DNA from 3 places in the Actinomadura sp. 21ATH genome. Region 3 is predicted to be linked to each of the others. Evidence: riboswitches for the same ligand, from Rfam matches in the RefSeq annotation. Region 3 holds a riboswitch; each other region holds the start of a gene.
What was found. Region 3 has a riboswitch for cyclic di-AMP ahead of ACA361_RS03780 (CHAP domain-containing protein). Riboswitches for the same ligand answer to the same signal wherever they lie in the genome.
Positions count from the first base shown of each region.

Region 1: linked by a shared signal. The riboswitch ahead of ACA361_RS16280 (CHAP domain-containing protein) and the one ahead of ACA361_RS03780 (CHAP domain-containing protein) in region 3 are both predicted to bind cyclic di-AMP.
Region 2: linked by a shared signal. The riboswitch ahead of ACA361_RS07155 (hypothetical protein) and the one ahead of ACA361_RS03780 (CHAP domain-containing protein) in region 3 are both predicted to bind cyclic di-AMP.

Region 1 covers NZ_JBGNUR010000004.1:336,414-341,875, forward strand. The annotation lists gene ACA361_RS16270 (M48 family metallopeptidase) at 1-887, opposite strand, end outside; gene ACA361_RS16275 (hypothetical protein) at 884-2,167, opposite strand; gene ACA361_RS16280 (CHAP domain-containing protein) at 2,219-2,989, opposite strand; cyclic di-AMP (ydaO/yuaA leader) riboswitch at 2,997-3,173, opposite strand; gene ACA361_RS16285 (NlpC/P60 family protein) at 3,603-4,640, opposite strand; gene ACA361_RS16290 (NYN domain-containing protein) at 4,808-5,462, opposite strand, start outside.
Region 2 covers NZ_JBGNUR010000002.1:105,536-110,997, forward strand. The annotation lists gene ACA361_RS07140 (DUF1990 family protein) at 1-261, shown strand, start outside; gene ACA361_RS07145 (serine hydrolase domain-containing protein) at 284-1,588, opposite strand; gene ACA361_RS07150 (TerD family protein) at 1,805-2,380, shown strand; gene ACA361_RS07155 (hypothetical protein) at 2,460-3,107, opposite strand; cyclic di-AMP (ydaO/yuaA leader) riboswitch at 3,117-3,278, opposite strand; gene ACA361_RS07160 (arsenate reductase ArsC) at 3,628-4,035, opposite strand; gene ACA361_RS07165 (ArsR/SmtB family transcription factor) at 4,139-4,426, shown strand; gene arsB (ACR3 family arsenite efflux transporter) at 4,558-5,462, shown strand, end outside.
Region 3 covers NZ_JBGNUR010000001.1:766,091-771,552, forward strand. The annotation lists gene ACA361_RS03775 (CDP-glycerol glycerophosphotransferase family protein) at 1-2,530, opposite strand, end outside; gene ACA361_RS03780 (CHAP domain-containing protein) at 2,760-3,599, opposite strand; cyclic di-AMP (ydaO/yuaA leader) riboswitch at 3,614-3,753, opposite strand; gene ACA361_RS03785 (hypothetical protein) at 4,077-4,256, shown strand; gene ACA361_RS03790 (TetR/AcrR family transcriptional regulator) at 4,409-5,062, opposite strand; gene ACA361_RS03795 (nitroreductase family protein) at 5,276-5,462, shown strand, end outside.

The sequences.
Region 1 (5,462 bases), on a different contig from region 3:
GTTCCGTGGAGCACGTCCGCGTTCTCGGCGTGCCCCAGCTCGTGCGCCACGATCGTCTCGACCCGGGCCCGCGGGGTGGACTTCAGCAGCGTGTCGTACACCACGATGCGGCGCGTCGAGCCGAACCCGGACACGTAGGCGTTGAGCGCGGTGGTGCGCCGCGACGCGTCCGCGACGAGCACGTCCTTCACCGGGACGCCGTCGCGCTCGGCCATCGCCAGCAGGCTCGTGCGCAGCTCGCCGCGGGGCAGCGAGTGGAACCTGTTGAAGACCGGCTCGAACACCACCGGGTACAGGAACGAGACCGCCACGACCAGCGCGAAGCCGCCGGCCGTCGCGCCCGTCCACCAGTACCTCGGGAAGCGGCGCAGCAGCCAGTAGAGCAGCACGAGCGCGATCGTCCAGATCACCCAGGTGAGGACGAGCGACTTGGCCTCGTCCAGCAGCCACTCCGGCCAGCTCTGCGTGGACAGCCCGTAGTCGCGCAGGACGGCCTCGCCCCACACCCCGAACGGCAGCCCGGCAGCGTGGACGACCGTCGTCAGCGCCACGGCGGCCACCGCGACCCGCAGGGGCCGGCGCCGTACCCGCGCGGTCGTCCAGGAGACGAGCCGGGCGCCCAGCGGGGTGAGCCCGAGCACCAGGACCACGGCCAGCCCCGCCAGGAGGCCGAGGTACGCGCGCGGCGCCAGCGCGGCGTCGAACGCGCGCGACCGGGCGATCTCCGAGGCGCTGAAGTCCCGCGCCGGGTCCACCGGGGCGGGGCCGCCGGGCGCGGGGCCGTCCAGCGGGTTCCACGGGGTGGTGAGGGCCAGCACGGCGCCCACTCCGGCGAAGAGCACCGCGGCGGTGATCGCGGCCGCCGTCCTGGAGCGCCGGTCGGTCATCGCAGTTCCTCCCGCAGGTAGTCGCGCCAGGCGGCGGTGAAGGCGGCCGTGCCCAGGCCCAGGACGGAGCGGAGGGCGGCGTCCTCGGAGCTCCGGCCCGCGGCCCGGTAGAGCCGGACGAGGGTCGCCTCACCGTACCGCTCGGCGATCATGCGGCAGGCCAGCCAGGCCTCCTGGTACGACTGCGCGAGCCGGTCCGCGCCGTCCTCGAAGGCGGCGCGGCCGGGGAGCGCGGCGGGCAGCCGCCCGGCGGCGACCTCGGCGCGCAGCTCGCGGGCGGCCGACCGCACGCCCACCCGCCGGCCCTTGTAGCCGGTGTAGTCGGCGAAGCCCTCGATCAGCCACAGCGGGGTGCGGCCGTCGCGGGCGCCGCCGGTGGCGACATGGGTGAGCTCGTGGGTCAGCACGACGTCGCGGCCGAGGGCGTTGAGGCGGCCGAAGGAATCGGGGGCGATGACGATGCGGTCGGCGCCGCCGCCTCGGACCGCGGGCATGACGGTCGCGAGCGCCGCGATCCCGGCCGGCTCGCCGCCGCCGCCCGCCAGGGCCCCGGCCCGCGCGGGGTCGGCGGGGACGAGCGCGACGGCGCGGCGCTCCCAGCCCTTCTCCGCGAGCGGGCCGGCGACCGCGTCCACCGCCGGTACGGCCGCGTCCAGGCGCCGCGCGATCTCCGCCAGCCCGGGGCCGTCGCCGGCGGCCAGCACCGAACGGCCCCTGACCACGGTGATCGGGCCGCCGTCCCAGATCTCGGCGTCGTCGGCCAGGCCGCGGCCCGCGCCGTCGCCGGTGATGACCCAGCGGCCGCCGCGCGGCGCGAACGCCAGGTGGCGGGTCCGGACCAGCGGCGCCGCGTCGTGGCCGCGCAGCCGGTAGCGCAGCTCCACCTGGACGGTCGCGGCGCCGCCCGCCGTGGACGCGACCGCGGCGAAGCGCTCCCGCCACCCCTCCAGGGGCAGCTTGAGCAGGTTGTCGAACATCACGGCCTGCGCTCGCCGGTACCCGGCCGGGGCGGCGGCGACCGTGGCGAGGAAGGCGGTCCGGTCGCGGTCGCGCACGGCGCGCTCGCGGTTGGCCAGGACGGCCTCCACGGCCCGCCGGTCGGGGGGCCCGACGTCGGCGGCGGCCGTCGCGGCGGGGCCGGGCGCCGGACCGCCGGGGCCGGTGCGGGCGGCGGTCACGCCGGCGCCCGCGAGCGCGCAGAGCGCGGCGCCCGCGGCGAGGACCGCCAGGGTCCGCCGCCGCGGGACGCCGCGCCACCGCCCGCCGGCCGGTCCGTCCATGCGCGAGATCCTATTGACCGCCGCGCGTGGTCCGGCCCGCCGGAGGAAGGCTCACTTCGCGTAGTCGGGGTAGCCGTAGCCGACGATCTGGTCGGCCGACCGCTCGCGGATCTTGACGGCGTTGGAGGTGTTGCCCTCGACGGTGCGGACCTTGCCGCGGCCGGCCGTCTCGACCACCATCCCGACGTGCACGATGTCGTCGAGCGACTTGCCGCCGCCCCAGTCGAAGAACACGATTGCGCCGGGGCGGGGCTCGGTGCCCCAGCGGCCGTTCTCCTTGAACCACTTGGCGTGCTCGACCGTCCAGGCGTCCTTGCCGAGCTGGTCGCTGAAGCCGATGCGGTCGCCGATCCAGGAGATGAACATGCTGCACCAGGCGGCGTCGTCGTAAGCCTTGATGGAGCCGCCGTCGCGCGCCACGGTCTCCCTGGCCCGCTCGGTCGTCATGTACCAGTCCTGGAACTTGGTCTGGCCCGAGCCGTTCTCGGAGATGCCGACCTGCGACTTGGCCAGCTCGATGGCGTCGTCCGCGGTGGGCTTCCTGGTCCGCTCGCGGGAGCCCTTCGCCCCGCCGGCCTTGCCTTCCTTGCTCGCCTTGCTCTGCTTGCTCTGCTTGCTCGCCTCGCCGTTCGCGCCGGCCTTCTCCGCCTGGGCCGCGGCGGCGGCCAGTGAGGCGCCGGGGCGGCCGGGGGAGCCGGCCTCGCCGGCGAACGCCTGCGTCGTGACGGCGGCCAGGCCGACGACGGTCGCGCCGGCGACGATGCCGCCGGTGGTACGGAGGCTGGCGACGAGGGGATGGGTCTTGCGGTGCTTGCCTGCCACGGAGGGCTCCTCAGCTTCCATGCCGCCTACCGGGTTAGCTGACGGGTTCGGGCGTGGAAGCTGCCCTACGGCGCGTACGAGCGCGGGCCGGCGCCGGGCCGGTGCGGGCTGGTACGAGGCCGATTCACCCCATGGGACATGTGGGTCCCCGGTTCCGCGATCGCGGATTCGGCGGGTGGGCGCCCGTGCGCCGGGCGCCCGCTATCGGGTCTGGTCAGGTCTTCCGGCGCCCTCGGGGGCGAGGGCGCTGCGGGAAGGAGAAGGGGGTACGGGCGGCCCGGTGGAACGGGACGCGCCCCCGGCCACGGCCCGATGGGAGGGCCGCCGCGAGGCGCCGGCGGCACCCATGCGCGCTGCCGGTGTGCTCACTGGACGGCCGGGCCGGCCGGTTCGCGGCACCTGGGAGGCGCCGAGCGGGGGCGGCACCTGGGGGGCGCCGCGGGAGGGGCGGGTGGTGCTGGAGTGCACCACGGGCCGGGAACGACGCCTGGGGGACGCCGTAAGTGGGACACAAGGTACCAAAGGTCGCGAAGTTGGCAAATAGGGCACAAAAAACCGGCGGACCAGGAATAACTCCTGGTCCGCCGGTGGGTGCCGCTCGGGGGTCGCGGTCCTACGGCCGCCCTGCTCCGTAGTAGTTGGAGAGGTAGTAGCCCGAGGTGATGCTCACGACCTCCACGTTCTTGCCGGTACGCGGGGCGTGGATCATCTTGCCGCCGCCCACGTACATGCCGACGTGCCCGAGGTTGTTGAAGAACACCAGGTCGCCGGGCTGCAGGGCGCTCTTGGCGACCCGCTTGGTGGCGGCGTACTGCGAGTTGGTCGTCCGCGTGATGCTGACGCCCGCCGCCGCCCACGACTTCATGGTCAGGCCCGAGCAGTCGTAGGAGCTCGGACCCGCGGCGCCGTACGAGTACGGCTTGCCGAGCTGGGCGTAGGCGAAGTTCAGCGCGGTGCGCGCCGAGCCGCTGGCGGGCCCGTTGTAGCTGCCGCCGGTGGCGCCGCCGCCCGAGGAGGTCGGCTCGCCCAGCCGGGCCAGCAGCCGCTTCTGCTTGGCGATCGACTTGTCGACCTCGGCCTTCTTGGCCTTCACTTCCTTGGCCTTGCCGAGCGCCTCGTCGTAGGCGGCCTTGGCCTGCGCCTGCTCCCGCCGCACCCGCTGGGCCGAGGCCAGGAACTGGGCCATCTCGGAGCTGCGGTTGCGCGACAGGTGCGAGAACACGGCGGCCTGGTCCAGCACGGCCTGCGGGTTCTCGGCGCCGACGAACCCGGCGACGTCGCCGGTGTCGCCCTGCTTGTACGCGTTGGCGGCCATGGCGGCGATCTTCGTGCGGAGCTGCTCGAAGGTCGCCTGCTCCTCCTTGCCCGCCGCCTGGGTCGCCTTCCACTTCTTCTTGGCGACCTTGAGCTTCTCGTTCGCCTGGTTGTACTTCTCCACCAGCTGCTCGACCTGCTCGTTCAGCTTGGTGAGCTTCTTGCGGGCGTCGGCCGCGCTCGGGTCGGCGTGCGCAGCGGTGGCGGGGAAGGCGAGCGAGGCGGTCACGGCGAGGCAGACGGTCGCCGTGAACCGGCGGGAGGCGCCGCGCCCCGCCATGAAGCCCTGGCGGGAACGGCCGGGAGCCGGGCCCGCCTCGGTGATATCACTGGCCACGATCGGTTGTGCCCCTCTCGTCCACGATGTCAGCGGACGACACTAGCGACGGGCACCACCCGTCACAACCGATTCGTTAGTCTTCGACGCCTGAATGCGGGCTTTATCGGCGTTCCGTGAGATTAAGATCACGAAGCGCATCCGAGCGGGGAAGGTCTCGCCCGCGGTCAGGACCGGCCGAGCCGGCGGAGCAGCAGCGTGGAGGGCGCGGGCCGGGCGCCGGCCCGCCGCGCCGCGTCGGCCACCTCCCGGTCGGCCGACACGACCACCACCGCCCGCCCGGGCGGCTCCGCGCGCACCAGCTCGCCGATGAGCTCGTCGGCGGTGCTGCCCGGCCTGCTGAACAGCACCCGCACCCCGCGCGGCGCCTGGATCGCCACCGGGGCGTCCAGCTCCGCACCGTCGAACACGCAGGTGACCTCGGCACGGGTCTGCGCGGCCAGCCCGCCCAGGCCCGACAGCAGCCGGGTGCGCTGGTCGGCCAGCGGCAGCCCGCCGTACCCGGTCTTGGTGACGTTGTAGCCGTCCACCAGCAGGTGCACCTGGGGGAGCGTCAGCAGCCGGTCGAGCAGGTGCGGGTCGTCGTCCGACAGCGCGCGGCCGGGCAGCGCGGCGTGCACCGGGCGGTCCGGGCCCGCGCCCGCCACCGCGTCCGCGGGCCGCGCGATCGTCGAGGGCAGCGCCAGCTCCCGGCGCACCCCCTGCGCGGCGTCCACCAGCGTGTCGAGCAGCATCCGCAGCCGCACGTCGTCGACGTTGCGGCCCTCCCTGGACGCGCGCCGCGCCGCCTCCGCCGAGGTCTCCGCGCGCTCCAGCTTCGAG
Region 2 (5,462 bases), on a different contig from region 3:
CGGACGCTGGAAGGGCACCTCGAACGCGGCCAGATGGACCAGGAGGTGCGCAAGTGGCTCGACACCGGGGAGGTCGAGTTCCACGTCCACGCCTACTCGCAGCGGGCGTCCATCCCGAACCCCGTCGTGCGGCTCGGCTTCGTCGTCTTCGGCCGGATCACGCAGATCAGGTTCTACCGGCGAGCGTGCCGGCGGATGGAGGCGCTGACGAGAGCCGCGCTCAGCACCCGCCGGCAGGCCGCCGGCGAGAGGTCCGGATGATCCGGCGTCCTCAGAGGTCCCCTCAGAGGTACTTGGAGAACAGGTCGGTGGTGGGCCAGGTGCCGATGGCGTTGGCGACGGTGTGGAGGGGCGCGCTGAAGTCGCTGTAGCCGTAGGTCAGGCCGGAGGGGTCGTCCCGCTGGTCGAACAGCAGGGCCCAGCTCACGCCGTCGTAGCGGCGGGTCACGATGGTGCTGCTTCCGGTCAGCGAGCCGTCGTGCCAGGTGTTGCGGCCGCCGGTGACGTCCCGGACGAACCAGCCGAAGCCGTAGTAGGAACCGCCGGAGTTCAGGCCGGTCTCGGGCTTGGCGAACACCTGCTCCACGGAAGCCTTGCTCAGCACGCCGGTCGTCCCGTCCAGGATGGTGCTGAAGCGGGCGTAGTCGACGGCCGAGGCCAGCCAGCCGCCCATCGCGGTGCGGTTCTCCAGGTTGAACGTCCCGTACGGGCCGGGAACGGTGGTCCCGGCGGCGTCGAAGACCGACTTGCCCGTGTACTGGGAGAAGTACGGCACCTCCCCCGCGGCGGCGTCGGCGCGCAGCGACCGGCCGGGCCGCGCGCGCCTGATCCCGACGGGGGCGAAGACGTTGCGCTGCACGTAGTCGGCGTAGGTGGTGCCCGACACCTTGGCGACGATCTCGCCGAGCAGCAGGTAGCCGTAGTTGCTGTAGGCGTAGGTGCTGCCGGGGTCGTGGTCTAGTCGCAGGCCCGTCCCGTAGCGCATCATGTCCGCCCGGCTGATCGGCAGCGAGGCGCCCAGGGCGGCGGCGACGTCCCGGTCGCGGTGGGTGAAGTCGCCGGAGACGTCGCGGTCCCAGCCGCCCAGGTGCTGCAGGAGGCGGCGCACGGTGACCTGCGACAGCCGCGGGTCGGCGGTCTTGCCGGCCGGCGGCGCCAGGTCGAGCAGCTCGGTGACCGGGGCGGACAGGCTGAGCCTGCCGTCCTGGACGAGTCGTGTCACGGCCGTCGCGGTGATGGCCTTGCTGAGGCTGGCCAGCCGGAACAGCGAGGTCGGCTGGACGCTGAGCGCGGCGTCGTCGCTCCAGCTGTAGCCGCGCGCCAGCACGAGCCTGCCCTTGTAGGTCACGGCCAGGGACCCGCCGGGGATGTTGCGGTCCTGCATGAGCTTCTTGACGGCCGCGTCGAAGCCGCTCAGGCCGCTGCCCGCCGTCCCGGTGACCTTCCAGGTACGGGCGGCGGCACCCGTCCTGACCGCCGTGCCGGCGGCGGAAGCGCATCCTGACAGCAGCGCCGGCGTCGCCGTTCCCACCGCCGCCAGCCCCGCCAGCCTGCCGAATTCTCGCCGACTCGGCCGCTTGTACGACACCCTGCCCCCTTGATCGTTTACCGCGAAGACGCGAAATATACCGATCTTGGGTCCCGCCGTCGATACGGCCGGTGGCGCCCGGGCGGGCGGCGCCGCGGTCGGCGCACGGTCCCCGCGTCCCGCGACTTGCCGTGCGCGAGAAGGCGGGGACTGTAGGACTTGCCCGGGACGCCGGGCAGCGATCGAGAGACGGTCCGTCCCCGGCCGAGGAGCCCGATGACCCATCACCTGTCCAAGGGCGGCAGCGTTCCGATACCGGACGCGGCCGCCGCCCCGGTGCCCTTACTGGTCGCCTTCGGACGCCGCCGCGAACCCGCGTTCGCGCACTGGCGGATCGATCCCTGCGCCCTCGTGGTGGGCACTCAGGAGACGGCCACCGCCGCCGGACTCCTGGTCCACGCCGGCGCACCGGCACTCCCGGACGGCGGGATCCGCTACCTGCGGAACGGCGACGAGCCCGAGAGCACCGGCGCCGCGCGCATCGGCGTCGATCTCGCGGCGCTCGACACCGCGGCACGGGTGTACCTGGCCGCCACCGTCGTCGGCGCCGACGGCCGTCCCGGAACGTTCGGCGACGTGCTCGGCGCCCACGTCCGCCTGACCGCCCACGACGAGCTGGCCCGGTACGAACTCGACCAGGACGCCTCCACCGAGACCGCGATGCTCTTCGCCGAGATCTACCACCGCGACCGGAGCTGGCGGTTCCGGGCCCTGGGGCAGGGGTTCACCACCGGCCTGGACGGCATCACCGACCGGTACGGAGGCCGGACGGAGACCGCCAGAACGCGGTGACGGGCCGCCCCGAGGTTCGCGCGCGGGGGCGGACGCCCCGCCGGGTGTTCCGGCGGGGCGTCCGCTCACCGTCGTCCGCTCACAGCTTCTTCGGGCGGTACGCCTTGTACTCGCTGCCGGAGTCCAGGCCGTAGTCGCGCGTCCGGTGGTCGGTGCCGTACCGGCCGCGCTGCTCGTAGGCCCAGTAGGAGGTGCGGTCCTCGTCGGCCCACTTCTCGAAGATGACGACGTGCCGGGTCGTGTTGGTGCCCTCGGCGTCCATGACGAGGTCGCCCTTCTTCAGCTCGGACATCTTGATGCGCTCGGTGTACCTCGACGAGGTGAGGCCCACCGTGTTCGGGCCCGGCTTGGGCAGGTCGAGCGCCATCGCGACGTAGCCGGAGCAGTCGGTCCGGTAGCCGTCGTGGTAGTCGCTCTGGCTGTACGGGATCCTCCGGTCGGTGTGCGGGCGCCAGGTCCTGGCGCGGGCGATCACCTCGGAACGTTCGTCGCGGGCCTCGCCCGCCTTCTTCCCGGCCTCCTTCCCGGCCTCCTTCCCGGCGGGCTGCTTCTTCGCGGAGAGGGTCGCGACCGCGGCGGCCCTCTCGCCACCGCCGGGGTCGGACGATCCGGCCGACGCCTGCACGGTCGTCGCCGCCACGCCGGCCACGGCGAGGCCGGCCAGCACGCCGGCGGTGCCGCGGGACAGGCCCAGGGGGCCGCGCTTCTTGCTGTGCTTGCCTTGCAAGGGGAGACTCCTTGGCTTCCAGGACGCCTACCGGGTTAGCTGACGGGTTCGGACGTGGAAGTCGCCCTACGGCTCTGGAACGGGCCGATTCACCCCTGCGCGGACCGTCGAGGTCGCGCGCACGGTGGATCCCCGGCTCCGCCATGACGGCGGACTCGGCGTTGCCGCTGCGATCCTTGGGCGCGGGGCGCCCGTCCACGGGACCCGGTGTCCCGTGCGCGAAAGAGCGGCGCTGTATGGGTCATGCGGCCATGCGAGGACCGCGTGCTCTGAGAGCGGCTGCCGGCGCACTCGGCCCCGCACGCCGCGGCGTGCGCATGGGAAGGGCCTGACTACTAGGTCTCGGAGAGACCGGGCGCGGCAGGGGGGACAAAGCGCCTGGGGGGCGCATTGGTGGACGACAAGCTAGTGCAACCACCAAAAGAAGGCAAACGCCCCCAAAATCATCATCGCCCCAGCTCAGAGGGGTACACTACGGCCCGCCCGGCATGGCACGGCCCGCCACACCGCCGGGCCGCGGTCACCTGGCGATCGGCAGCTCGGCGATGAGCCTCTCGACGCGGCGGCGGATCTCGTCGCGGATCGGGCGGACCGCCTCGACGCCCTGGCCGGCGGGATCGTCGAGCCGCCAGTCCAGGTAGCGCTTGCCGGGGAAGACCGGGCAGACGTCGCCGCAGCCCATGGTGACGCAGACGTCGCTGGCCTGGACGGCGTCGGCCGTGAGGATCTTGGGCCTCTGGGCGGTGATGTCGATGCCCTCTTCGCGCATGGCCTCGACGACGGCGGGGTTGACGGAGTCCGCGGGCGCCGAGCCCGCCGAGCGGACCTCGACGGCGCCGCCCGCCAGATGGGCGAGGTACGCGGCGGCCATCTGGGAACGGCCCGCGTTGTGCACGCAGACGAACAGGACGCTCGGCTTGGCGGACATGACATCTCCCTGGCTGCGTCGAGGAGCCGCGGGCGCGCTCCGACCCGTGCGAACCACCCTGGTAACGTATCAGCGCATGATGACATCAGTCGACCCTGATGTGATGCGCCTGCTGGCGGATCCGCTCCGGGCGCGCATCGTGTCCCTGCTGGCCGGAGAGGCGCTGTGCACCTGCCACCTGGTCGAGGAGACCGGCGCCAAGCAGACCAACATCAGCAACCATCTGCGCGTGCTGCGCGAGGCCGGGCTGGTGGAGACCGAGCCGTGCGGCCGCTTCACCTACTACCGGCTGCGCGCCGAACCGCTGGAGGCGCTCGCCGAGCGGCTGCACGGTCTGGCGCGCGCCGCCCGCACCACGCTCGACGACTCCCGGAAGAGGCCCTGCCCGTGACCGCGTCCCGTTCCGTGCCCGAAGCCGATGCCGATGGCGGCGCCGCGTCCCGGCCGGACGGCCCCGAGCACGGGCCGGTCGGCAGGCTGTCCACGCTCGACCGCTTCCTGCCGGTGTGGATCATCGCGGCGATGGCGCTGGGACTGCTGCTGGGCCGGGCGGTCCCTGGCCTGGACGAGGCGCTGAGCGGGATCGAGGCGGGCGGGATCTCGGTGCCGATCGCGCTCGGCCTGCTGGTCATGATGTACCCGGTGCTGGCCAAGGTCCGCTACGACCGCCTGCACACCGTGACCGGCGACCGCCGGCTGCTGCTCTCCTCGCTGGCGCTCAACTGGGTGATCGGTCCCGCGGTCATGTTCGCGCTGGCCTGGCTGCTGCTGCCGGACCTGCCCGAATACCGCACCGGCCTGATCATCGTCGGACTCGCCCGCTGCATCGCCATGGTCGTCATCTGGAACGACCTGGCCTGCGGCGACCGCGAGGCCGCCGCCGTCCTGGTCGCCCTCAACTCCGTCTTCCAGGTGCTCGCGTTCGGCCTTCTGGGCTGGTTCTATCTCCAGGTCCTGCCGGGCTGGCTCGGGCTGGCCACCGACGACGCCGGCTTCTCCATCGGCAAGATCGTCATCAATGTGCTGGTGTTCCTCGGCGTCCCGCTGCTGGCCGGCTATCTGACCCGCCGCACCGGCGAGCGGGCCCGCGGCCGCGACTGGTACGAGAACCGCTTCCTGCCCCGGATCGGGCCGGTCGCGCTGTATGGGCTGCTGTTCACCATCGTGCTGCTGTTCGCGCTCCAGGGCGACGAGATCACCTCGCGGCCCGGCGACGTCGCCCGCATCGCGCTGCCGCTGCTGGCCTACTTCTCGATCATGTGGGCGGGCTCGTTCGCGCTGGGCCGCGCCGCCGGCCTCCCCTACGACCGCACCGCCACCCTGGCCTTCACCGCCGCCGGCAACAACTTCGAGCTGGCCATCGCCGTCGCCATCGCCACCTTCGGCGTCACCTCCGGCCAGGCGCTGGCCGGCGTCGTCGGCCCGCT
Region 3 (5,462 bases):
GCCGCAGCCCGCGCGGCAGCACGGTCCGGCACAGGTAGTGCGGCCGCACCAGCATGATCTGCGCGCCGCCCAGCTCGGCCGCGAACCGGGCCGCGTCGAACGGCAGCCCCGCCCGCGCCACCGGCCGCCCGCCCGGCCCGCCCCGGAACGTCGGCGCGTACAGGACGACCGCGCGCCCGTCGTCCAGCCCCAGCTCGCGGCGCAGGTCCGCCAGCTCGCGGGCCAGCTCCGGATCGCCATCGGGCCCCCGCACCAGCGGGTCGTTGCGCGGGTAGCCGGCCGGGAGCAGCTCGGCGGCCACCCCCAGGCCGGGCACCAGCGTCCGCTCGTCGTGCGCGGACCGGACGAGGAAGCAGTCGTACCGCTCCACCGCCCGCCGGAACCGCTGCTGCTCCGCGCGCGTGGCGCTCTTCAGCGCCGGCTGGTCGAACCCCATCAGCTTGTACGCCGAACCGTGCCAGGTCTGGACGTACGTCGTCCCCTTCCTCTTGCGCAGCCCGTCCGGGAAGCCCTGGTTGTCGATCCAGAACTCCGCCCGTGCGAGCGCCCGGTAGTAGGCCCACGAGCCGCGCCGTACGAGGGACGCGTCCTTCGGAAAGCCCTCGGGACTCTCCGCGTACGACCAGTAGGCACGCACGGGGACGCCGGAACGCCGCAGCTCCCGGTAGATGTACTTGGGGTTGTCCGAGTACTGCTTGCCCAGATGGCTCTCGAAGACGGCCGTGCCCTTGCGGACGGGGAGCCTGGACAGGACCCGGTTGAAGACGGCGACCTTGGTCTTGCCGGCGGTGAGCCGGCGCCGCAGCGCCGCCTTCAGCGAGCGCGCGGACCGTTCCGTACGGCGCAGGCCCTGCCAGGCCCGCCGGAAGGCGGTGCTGTGGCGCAGGGCGCGGACCGCCGCCTTGAACGGGACGGTAAGCAGCCCGCCGCCCTCCAGGACGAACGACAGGTTGCCGCCCTCCGTCTCGTACGACCTCAGCCGGGTGCCGGCGAGCCGGGTGAGCCGCGGCCGCACCGGCAGCCGCACGCCCGTCACCCCCGAGCCCACTCCCGCTCCCGCGTGCCCGCCCTCCACGCCGATCCGCAGGACGAGCCGGTCGCCGTCCACCCGCATGATCAGCCGGGCGTCCCACAGCGGGTCGACGAGCCCGACCGGCCGGACCCGGCGGGCGGTGTCGAGCGCGGCCCGCCACTCGATCGTGTCGCCGCGATGCGCGAACTCCGCCGGGAACCGCACGGTCCGGCGGGGATGCCGCCGGTCCCGCAGCTCCACCTCGCCGCGCAGCCGGGCGCCGGCGGGGATCCGGCCGAGCGGGTTGGCGACCAGGCCGGACAGCCGCGCGCGGCGGCCGGCGCGGCGCAGCGCGACCGCGGTGGTCGCGGGCCGCAGCTCGGTCAGCGGGCGGGCGTGGATGCCGAGCGCGGTGACGTCGAGGATCTCCCGGCCCTGGCCGTCCCGCAGGTGCCGCTCCCCCCAGTAGACGCGGCCCTCCCGCTCCACCAGCTCGGCGCGCAGCTCCGGGATCTTCTTGCGGGCGAACTCGGCGGCGGCGATCGCGCCCTCAAGATCGCCGCGGCCGACCATGTACGCGGCGATGGCGGGCAGCCGGTTGGAGGCCGCCAGTGCCCCCGGGTCCAGGTCGGCGACGTACGGCCGGGCCAGCTCCAGGAACCGCCGCCGGTAGTCCTCGTCGCGGGATCGCAGGTCGTAGAGGTAGAGGAGCAGGTCGTGGTTGACGAACTTGGCGTCCTTGGCCGCCTTGAGGTCCGCCGCCCCGTGCGCCCGGAACACCCGGTCGATGCGGCGGTGGACCTCCAGCCGGTCGGCGAGGTTGCGCAGCTCCCGGCGGCGGTTGGAGATCGACGGCCGGTCGGCGCGCGCCTCCACGTACCAGGTGTAGACGCGGTGCGGGACGACCGCGATCCGGTCCGCGGCCAGGTACGCCTCGGCCGAGAACAGCAGGTCCTCGTAGTGCAGGTCCTCGACGAAGCGGAGCCCGCGGTCCAGCAGGAAGTCCCGCCGGTAGCACTTGTTGGTCGAGAGCGTGTCGTAGAGCAGGTCGGGATGGTCCAGGACGGAGTCGTGGACGGCCCGGCGCCGGTAGAGCCGCGGGTACCAGGGCGTCTCGCGGGCCTTCGGGCCCAGGTGGGAGCGGACGCACAGGCCCGAGACCAGGTCGGCGCCGGTCTCCTCGGCGGCGGCGACCATGGTGAGGCAGGCGTGCCGGTCCAGGACGTCGTCGCTGTCGAGGAACATCACCCGGTCCCCGCGGGCCAGCTCCACGCCGGTGTTGCGGGGGCGGCCGCAGCCGCCGGAGTTCTCCGGCAGGTGGACGGCCCGGACCCGGCCCGGGTGCGCCGCCGCGAACCGGTCGGCGGCCTCGCCCGTCCCGTCGGTGCTGGCGTCGTCGACGATCACCACCTCGACGCCGCCGAGCGTCTGGCCGAGGGCCGAGCGGACGGCGCGCGGCAGCCGTCCGGCGTCGTTGTAGGCGATCACGACGACACTGACGTCCGGCCGGACCCGCATCCCATCCCCTTTCGCACGCTCCGGGACAGTGATTTCCAGCCAGGTCCATCACCGGGTCGACTCGGGATCAAGCGGACGTCAATATTCACGGATTCTCGCGTTCTGTCCCGGAAAGCTCGGGCGGCCGGTGAACGCGCCGAGGGCGCCCGCACCAGGTGCGGACGCCCTCGGACCAGGGGTTTTCCGGAGTGGCTCAGCGTTTCCGGAGCGGCTCGGTTGCCGGAGAGGCTCAGCTCTTCCGGTAGTCGGGGTAGCCGTAGCCGACGATCTGCGACTTCTGCCGCGTCTTCTCCTTCACGGCGTTGCCGGTGTTGCCCTCGACGGTGTCGACGGTGCCGTCGCCGTTGTCCTTGACGACCAGGCCGACGTGCTCGATCGAGTTGATGCCGCCGCCGTTCCAGGAGAAGAACACCACGGAGCCGGGCTTGGCCTCCTGGCCCCAGCGGCCGGTCTTCTTGAACCACTTGGCGTGCTCGACGGTGTAGGCGTCCCAGCCCATGTTCTTGACGCCGGTCTGCGCGCCGACCCAGGACACGAACATGTTGCACCAGGAGGCGCCGTTGTAGCTGGAGACGTTGCCGCCGTCGCGCGCGGCGGTCAGCTTGGCGTTGTCGGTGCCCACGTACCAGTCGTGGAACTTGGTCTGGCCGCCCTTGCCCTCGGTGATCCCGACCTGCTTCTTGGCGAGGGCGATCACGTCCCGGGCGGTGGCGGACCCGGCGTTGGCGGTGGCCTTCTTGGCCGAGCCGGCCTTCTTCTGGGCGTCGGCGGCCTTGCCGGCGACGGTCCCGGTGGCCTTCCGAGCCTGGCTGCTCACCTGCTCGGGCTGGACGGCGGTGTGGCCGCCCTTGCCGACGCCGGCGACGCCGGCGACGGTCTGGACCTCGGTGCCCGCGGCGCCGGTGGAGGCGGCCGCGCCGACGGCCGAGCCGAGGGCGAGCACGCCCAGGGCGGCGCCGCCGGCCACACCGGCCGCGGCCCGGCCGCGCAGGGCGAGGGTCTGGGTGGTCAGCTCGCTCGCGCGGTCACGAAGGTCGGCGAGCAGAGCGGGAGAGATACGGAACGACACAGCAGGGGTCTCCTGATTTCTTCCATGGCCGCCTACCGGGTTAGCTGTCGGATTCGGACGTGGAAGTCGCCCTACGGTGCGCGCGGAGGCGCACCGATTCACCCCAGATGGTTGGGTCCCCGGCTCCAGGCGCCGTCTTCGGCGCGGAACGGACTCGGCGGTCCGGCGGCCGTCAGGGGCCACCGGCACTGCGATCAGATGGATGGACGGTTCGCGCGGGTTCTATGGTCCGCACACGCGACCGCGGTCGGCGGGATCCGGCCCGGTCGGCTCGGCCCGCCTACCAATGGCGACGCATGGGGTGCATCGCCCAGAGGTGGTCAGAAGGTATCAAACTTCTAGCTCGTGGCAAATCCGGTGCAAAGCACGCGGACACAGGTTCAAAACCACATGACCCCCGCATCTCTTCCCGACATCGGGGAACGATTCGGACTCTCGTGTCGGATCGACCCGTACGCACCGGGAGGGAACGCGGCGATGCTGCCGGATCTGGGGTTGTTGGCGATCACTCTGCTGGGCCTCGCGGGGCTGGCCGTACTGGCCCTCGCGCTCTGCGTGGCCGGGGGCCTGCGGCTGGCCCGCACCCTCGCCGAACGGGTCCCCGTACGGGCCGAAGGGGCCCCGCTCCCGGTGCGCCGCCCGGCGGCCCGGAAGTAGCGTCGGCGAGCGGCCCAATCGGCGGCACCAGGCCCGCTTCACCCGCCTCACCTGCGCCTTCGGCGCCGGTCCAGCGACAAAGGCCACACCAAGGCCGGGTCACGAACGCTCTGAGACCCGCCTCACACCCGCGCGCCCGGGAAAGCGGCGCGTCAGGTCGCGGCGGCGGGCTCGGCGCCGGCGCTCGCGCCCGCGGCGGCCGGGCCCGAGCCCGCGATGGCGCCGGCCAGGACGAGCCGCCCGGCGGTGGTCACCATGGCGACGACCTCGTCCACCGGGGTCCGCAGCGAGGTCAGGCTGACCAGGGCGGCCAGCAGCACATGGCCGATCACGATCTCGACCTGGTCCCGCTCCGGCACCGGGTCGCCGATCGCGGCGGCCAGCCGGTCGCGGAGGGTCATGAACAGCACCAGCCGGTCGTCCTCGACCGACGAGTCCTCGGACGTCACGGCCTGGACGATCGCCGACGTGAGCGGGATCTCCTCGGCCCCGACCCGGATGATCCGCTCCAGCAGCGCGGTGAGCCGCTCGATCGGGGTGTCGCCGACCGCGAGGGCCTCGACGTCGTCGGTGACCTGGTGCACCCAGGCGCCCGCCACCTCGGTGATCAGGTGGTCCTTGGTGGCGAAGTAGCGGTAGACCGTGGCCCTCGCCACACCCGCGCGGTCGGCCACGTCGTGCATGGTCACGGCCGGGTAGCCGCCCTCCAGCGCCAGCAGCCGGGCGGCCTCGACCAGCCGTTCCCGGCGGGCCTGCTGCTCCTTGCTCAGCGTCCGGGTCACGGTGAACCGCGCATCGCCGCTCAACGCGCCTCCTTCGGGGGTGACCGATCGGGTGACGGACGCCATCTTCTCGCACATCCGTTCCCCTCGCGCGCCGGGCTCGGGCGTGCGGGCGCGCGGGGTCTTGTCCGGCCCGCCGCCCGCGGGCGAGGATGCATCGGGTAGATCATTCTTCGCCCTATCGCTTGCTTGGTTCGTGACGTTAGTCTAGACACCAGTCTCCGATCGGAGCCGCCGATGGACCTGCACGAGGCCCTCTACACCACCCGCGCGATGCGCCGGGTCCGCCCCGACCCGGTGCCGCTGGAGGTCCAGCGCCGCATCATGGACGCCGCCGTGCGGGCGCCCAGCGGCGGGAACGCCCAGGACTGGCGGTTCCTGCTGGTGGACGACCCCGAGGTGAAGGGCCGGATCGGGCCGCTCT